DNA from 2 places in the Sphingomonas sp. AAP5 genome. Region 2 is predicted to be linked to the other one. Evidence: riboswitches for the same ligand, from Rfam matches in the RefSeq annotation. Region 2 holds a riboswitch; the other holds the start of a gene.
What was found. A riboswitch is a leader RNA that binds a small molecule or an ion and turns the genes downstream of it on or off. The one in region 2 is predicted to bind thiamine pyrophosphate.

Region 1: linked by a shared signal. The riboswitch ahead of E2E30_RS10270 (TonB-dependent receptor) and the one ahead of thiC (phosphomethylpyrimidine synthase ThiC) in region 2 are both predicted to bind thiamine pyrophosphate.

Annotation. Positions count from the first base shown of each region.
Region 1 is NZ_CP037913.1:2,224,880-2,228,282, forward strand. Features, by position in the region: gene E2E30_RS10270 (TonB-dependent receptor) at 1-1,443, opposite strand, end outside; TPP riboswitch at 1,474-1,583, opposite strand; gene E2E30_RS10275 (RluA family pseudouridine synthase) at 1,616-2,308, opposite strand; gene E2E30_RS10280 (M15 family metallopeptidase) at 2,379-3,182, shown strand; gene wrbA (NAD(P)H:quinone oxidoreductase) at 3,172-3,403, opposite strand, start outside.
Region 2 is NZ_CP037913.1:3,354,673-3,358,075, reverse strand. Features, by position in the region: gene E2E30_RS15515 (ferritin-like domain-containing protein) at 1-533, shown strand, start outside; gene E2E30_RS15510 (ferritin-like domain-containing protein) at 590-1,630, shown strand; TPP riboswitch at 1,661-1,771, shown strand; gene thiC (phosphomethylpyrimidine synthase ThiC) at 1,812-3,403, shown strand, end outside.

The DNA.
Region 1 (3,403 bases), 1.1 Mb from region 2:
CGGACCAGGCAAATAATTGCGCCCATTGCGGAGCAGATCGACGCCCTTGAACCCGACGTCGATGGTCAGCCGCGGGGTGAGCGTAATGCTGTCGGCGAGGAAGAAACCCTTGGTCACCGTGAGCGTGCGCTGATCCTCATACGCCAGCAAGCGACCGTCGGCAGTGCGGATCGCCGTATCCTGATAGCCCCACGGATCGACCGGGCGCCCGTCCGCACGCACCGCGCCATAGGTCTGCAGCACGCGGTCCTTGCCGTAATCGAACCACAGGCCAGCCGTGATCCGGTGCGCTCCGGCGGCCAGCGTGAGCTTGGCGACGGTGCCGCCGCGGAACTGGTCGCCGGTATAGTTACCGAGCACGGTCGCCGTGCCGTCGACCGCGCCGGGCAGCGCGACCGGCCCCAGCGCCTCGGTGCCGAGGTAATTGCCCGTGGTCGAGAGCGCCGTGCCGTAGGGCGAATTGCCGTAGCCGAACTGGAGATAGCTCGTCGTGTCGAGCGTCAGCCGATCATTGAGCACCAGATGCAGCGGTGCCGCGAGATAGACGTTGCGGAACGGCGCGCGGTGAAGCCGCCAGTAATTGGTGTTCCCGGCGCTATAGCTGCGGTCGTAATTGAACCCCCGCCCCTCAGCCTTCCAGTCGGCGAGCGTCGGGCTGGGATAGGTCGAGGAATTGGCATCGTTGAACGACACGGCGAGGCTCGCGCGGTTGCCGTTGCCCCATTCGTTGAGCAGCTTGGCGTCGACATGCTGGCGCGTGTCGAACCCCGCCCCGCGCCAATTGTCGGCGCGGATGTTGGAGTAGGACACGAACGCCTTGAGCCCGGTCCGGCCGATCGTGCCGGTATCGACCCGCACGAAGGCGCGCCGCGCGGCGTACGATCCGAGCGAGAGATTGACGAGCGCCTGCGGGCTCGCCTTGGGATCGTCGAGCGTGAGCGACAGCAGCCCCCCCGCCCCGCCGACGGTCGGCGAGTCGAGATCGACCGCGCCTTGCGCGAGCGTGATCTGCTTGAGATTCTCGGCATCGGCGAATTGCGCCGGATAGGCGTAATAATAGCCGATGTCGTTCTGCGGCGCGCCTTCGAGCAGCACGCCGATCTCGTCCTGCCCGAGCCCGCGCAGCGTCAGGCTCGAGCTGGTCGACAGGCCGTAGGGGTCGCTCGACGAGACGTTCGCGCCGGGCAGCAGGCCGATGAGTTGGAACGCGTTGAGCGTGGGCGCTTGCTTGGTGATGAAATCGGCCGAGATCGCGCTTTGCGCCTTGGGCGCGTGCTGGTCGGGCAGCAGGCCTTCGGGATCGGGATGGCCGGTGACGACGATATCGCCGGGCGGGTCCTTGTCCTCGGCGAACGCCGGGACCGCGAGCACCGCGCTCGACAGCAGCGCGAAGCCGAGCGCGCCGCGCGCGATGCCGTCGGTCGTGGAAAGCCTGCGTGTCATCCGTCGTCACTCCTACACGGAGGGGTAACGGAGTCTGCCGCCAGCCCTCCCTACGCCGGTATCAACCGGATCAGGTTCAGCGGGTCGTGGGCTGCAGCCCACCTCTCAGCCGCGCATTAGCGGCCCCCCGGGGAGCGCGGGGCTTAGTCGGTCAGGTCACGCGAGGAAAGCGCTATTGCGCGGGCGCGGCATCAGCTTCGGTAAATCCCGCCGCGATGAAGCGCTCGGGGAGCGGCGCCTTGGCGATGATCGGCTCCTTGCCCGCCCGTGGCACCATCAGTTCGGCGGCGTGGAGCAGCGTTGCGGCGCCGTTCGCCTTGGTCCCGTTGCCGTAGATCGGATCGCCGACCACCGCCGCGCCGAGCGCCTCGGCGGCATGGACGCGGATCTGGTGCGTTCGGCCGGTCTCGGGGATGAACTCGACGAAGCTGCGCCCGTCCTTGATCGACAGCACGCGCCACGCGGTCCGCGATGCCTTGCTGCCCTTGGCGCCGAGCGGATCGCCGACCATCCGCCAGCCGGTCTCTTCGGTGCTGACCTTCGCAAGCGCGAGATCGATCAGCCCGCTTTCACCCTCGACCACACCCTCGAGCACCGCGAGATAGCGCTTGCGCACGAGACCCTGCTCGAACGCCTGTTGCAGCCGCGCGTGCGCCTTGGGATTGCGCGACAGCAGCAGGCAGCCCGACGTGTCGCGATCGAGCCGATGCACCGGCACCGGCCAGCGCTTGAAGGCGAAGGTCAGCCCGTCGAGATGGTTTTCGAGGGAGAGCGACCCATCGCGCGGACGATCGACCGGGAGACCGGCGGGCTTGTCGATGACAAGCGCCTCGCCGTCGAGGAAAAGAACATGATTGGCTAGCATCCCACCCCCTTGCCACCGCAAGCGCCGACATGCCAGAGCCCGCGCCGTGCGAGCGATGCGAACTTGGGCGATGGGGATCGCGTTCGCGCCGTGGGCGGCTTCCCCCACGCTCGCCCAAACGGCTGTTCCGGCGGGCCTTTATCCCGGCGACCTCCCCGCTGCGATGGCCGACGGACGCATGCTTGGCCACCTGCCCTATCCTGAAGTCGCAATCGGCGATCTGGTTGCGGCGCCGCCCGGTTTCGCGGTCGGCCAGCCTTGCGTGATCAATCGCGATGCCGCGCCCGACCTTGCGCGGATGCTGACCGCCGCCGCGCTGACGCCCAGCGTAGGCAAGACGCTCCGCGGCCTGTCGTGCTTCCGCTCGATTGCGCACCAGCGCGCGGTCTTTTGCCACAATCGCCGACGCGGCCATTGCGGCGACCCGGCGATGCGCGCGCTGACGGTCGCGCCGCCGGGGTTCAGCGAGCACGCAACGGGCTATGCGATCGACTTCGCGATCCGGCCGTCGGCGGGATGCGCCGATGTCGACAGCTGCATCGCGACGACTCCCGCCGGTCGCTGGTTGATCAGCCACGCGCCCGACTTCGGTTTCGAACTGTCGTTCCCGATCGGCAATGCGCAAGGCGTCACGTGGGAGCCGTGGCATTGGCGCTGGGTCGGCGCCAATCTGAAGGTGCCTGGCGCGACGCGCGCGCGCCTGGCGGTCGGCCGCGCGCGCGCGAGCTACCCGGCGAGCCCGCGGGTGACCGACATATCCGACCTCTGGCTCAAGCCACCGTCGGTGCCGCCACCCGTCATGCTCCCGCAATTGCTGCCGCCGCCGATCATCGCTCCGGTCGAGCGGCGGAGGCGCAAATGGTTCAGGCTTTGAGCTTGGCCGCCGTCTCGGCGATGCGCTTGCCCTGATAGCGCGCGCCGGCGAGCTCTTCGGCATGCGGCTGGCGGCTGCCGTCACCATCGGCGATCGTCGATGCGCCATACGGCGTGCCGCCGACCACTTCCTTGACGCCGGTCATGCCCTGGAAGCCGTAGTCGAGGCCAACGATCGTCATGCCGTGATGCATCAGGTTCGTGATGATCGAGAACAGCGTC
Region 2 (3,403 bases):
TCGCGACCAATGCAAGCGGCGCGGTCGACAACGTCAACGGCACTTTCGACCCTTACGCCAACGACCAGAACTTCCTGCTTGCCGCCTTCCTGTTCGAAGATGTCGGCGTCACCGCCTATAAGGGCGCGGCCTCGCTGCTGACGACCAAGGCCTATATCGACGCGGCGGCAGGCATCCTCGCCGCGGAGGCCTATCATGCCTCGATCATCCGCACCGTGCTGTACAGCAAGGGCCTGGCGACGCCGTCGCTGCGCACTGCGGCGGGCGCGATCTCCGACGTTCGCGACAAGCTCGACGGGACCTCGGACGACGATCAGGGCATTGCCTCGGCAGTCGTCGCGAACAGCCAGTTCGCCGCGCTCAACGGCCTGACGGCATCGAACATAGTCCCCACCGGGCTCGACGGCATCGCCTATGGCCGCTCGACCGGGAACGTGCTCAATATCGTCTACCTCAACAGTCTGGCTGTCGCGAAGGGGGGCTTCTTCCCCAATGGGCTCAATGGCACCATCGTGACCAGCACCGCGAATTGAGCCGCCCGATACCTTTAGCCTGACGCCTTCCAGCTTGCCCGAACGGGAGTTCCCCAGTGATCGATAGCGACATCCTCTTGCAGGTTCTCGACGCCGGCGAACGCCGCCGCGCCGAGCGCCGTAATTTCCTGCGCAGCGCGGGCGTCGCCTCGCTCGCCGTTGGCGGCGCATCGCTGCTGTCGGCCTGCGGCGGCAGCGGCTCGACGAGCACCGATCCAGGCGCGACGGCAACCGCAACGCCGACGCCGAGCCCGAGCTCGACCAGCACGCTGCAGGACCAGGACACGCTCAACTTTGCGCTCAACCTCGAATATCTCGAAGCGCAGTTCTACAGCTATGCCGTCACTGGCGCAGGGCTACCCAATGCGTTGATCGCCAAGGGCGATGGCAACCAGACCGTCCAGGGCACCGTGACGGGCGGCCGCAAGGTCACTTTCACCGATCCGATCGTCCAGCAATATGCGGTCGAGATCGCCGCCGACGAAGTCGCCCATGTCGCCTTCCTGCGTTCGGCACTCGGCGCGGCCGCGGTTGCGATGCCGTCGATCAACATCGATGGCGGCGCCAATGGCGCCTTCTCGGCCGCCGCGCGCGCAGCCGGGATCGCAACCACCAATGGCGTCGTCGATCGCGTCAACGGCACCTTCGACCCTTACGCCAGCGACGAAAACTTCCTGCTCGGTGCGTTCATCTTCGAAGATGTCGGCGTGACCGCATACAAGGGCGCTGCGCAGACGATCAACACGACATTGCTGCTCGATGCCGCTGCGGGCATCCTCGCGACCGAGGCGTACCACGCCGGCCTGATCCGGACCGTGCTCTATTCGAAGGGCCTCGCCACCCCGAGCCTGCGCGTCAGTGCCGGGCTGATCAGCGACGCGCGCGATAGCCTCGATGGCACGAGTGACATCGATCAGGGCATTACCGGCACCGCGACGACCTCTAACCTCGTTCCGGTCGATGCCAACGGCCTCGTCTACGGCCGTACCGCGGGCCAGGTGCTCAACGTTGTCTATCTCAACAAGAACGCCGTGGTCGGCGGGGGCTTCTTCCCCAACGGCCTCAACGGCAACATCCGCACCAGCGCCGCAAACTAGTTGCACGCGGCGCGCGAGCGCCTAGACTGACGCCATTCCCCGGGGGGCTGCTGATCGGCGGCTGAGAGGGGGGCACGAGCCCCCGACCCGCATCAACCTGATCCCGTTAATACGGGCGTAGGGAGGGAGCGGTGACCGCCCGGAAACCGTCTTTGCTCCTTGCGATTTTGGAGCGAAGAGCATGGCAGATATTCCCGCGCGTACCGAAATCGGCGTGACGACTGGCCCGATCCGTGGCTCGCGCAAGATCTACGTGCCCTCGGCAGCGATTCCAGGGCCAGGCGTCGCGATGCGCGAGATCCTCCTCGAACCATCGTGTGGCGAGCCGCCCTTGCGCGTTTACGACACGTCGGGGCCCTATACCGACCCCAAAGCGCGGATCGATATCCACGTCGGCTTGCCGACGCTGCGGCGCGACTGGATCCTCGCGCGCGGCGACGTCGAGGAATACACTGCGCGCGAAATTCGTCCCGAAGACAATGGCTTGACCGGCCCCGATCGTTCGGCTGGCGTACCGCAATATCCCAATGTCGTTAAACGCCCGCTGCGCGCCAAGCCCGGCGCCAATGTCAGCCAGATGCACTATGCGCGACGCGGCATCATCACCCCCGAGATGGAATACGTCGCGATCCGCGAAAATCTCGGGCGCGCTGCCGCCAAGGAAAAGCTGATCCGCGACGGCCAGGACTTCGGCGCATCGATCCCGGATTACGTGACGCCCGAATTCGTCCGCGATGAAATCGCGCGGGGGCGGGCGATCATCCCCAACAACATCAACCATCCCGAATCCGAACCGATGGCGATCGGGCGCAACTTTCTGGTCAAGATCAACGCCAATATCGGCAACTCCGCCGTTGCGAGCAACGTCGCGGCCGAGGTCGACAAGATGGTCTGGTCGATCCGCTGGGGGGCCGACACGGTGATGGACCTCTCGACCGGTCGCCACATCCACGACACGCGCGAATGGATCCTGCGCAACAGCCCCGTGCCGATCGGCACCGTCCCGATCTATCAAGCGCTCGAAAAGGTCGGCGGCGTTGCCGAGGACCTCACCTGGGACATCTTCCGCGACACGCTGATCGAACAGGCCGAGCAGGGCGTCGATTACTTCACGATCCATGCCGGCGTGCGGCTTGCCTATATCCCGATGACCGCGAAGCGCGTTACCGGGATCGTCTCGCGCGGGGGCTCGATCATGGCGAAATGGTGCCTCGCGCACCACAAGGAGAGCTTCCTCTACGAGCGCTTCGACGAGATCACCGAGATCATGAAGGCGTATGACATCGCCTACTCACTCGGCGACGGCATGCGCCCCGGCTCGATCGCCGACGCCAACGACGAAGCGCAGTTCAGCGAGCTCTACACGCTCGGCGAACTCACCCACCGCGCCTGGAAGAGCGACGTCCAAGTGATGATCGAAGGCCCCGGCCATGTGCCGATGCACAAGATCAAAGAGAATATGAAAAAGCAGCTCGAAGTGTGCGGCGAGGCGCCCTTCTATACGCTAGGGCCGCTCACCACCGATATCGCGCCGGGCTACGACCATATCACCAGCGGGATCGGCGCGGCGATGATCGGGTGGTATGGCACCGCGATGCTCTGCTACGTCACGCCGAAGGAGCATCTCGGGCTCCCCGATCGTGATGACGTCAAGGTCGGCGTGGTGACCTACAAGGTTGCCGCGCACGCCGCCGATCTCGCCAAGGGCCATCCCGCCGCCAAGATGCGCGACGATGCGGTCAGCCGCGCGCGCTTCGAATTCCGCTGGCGCGA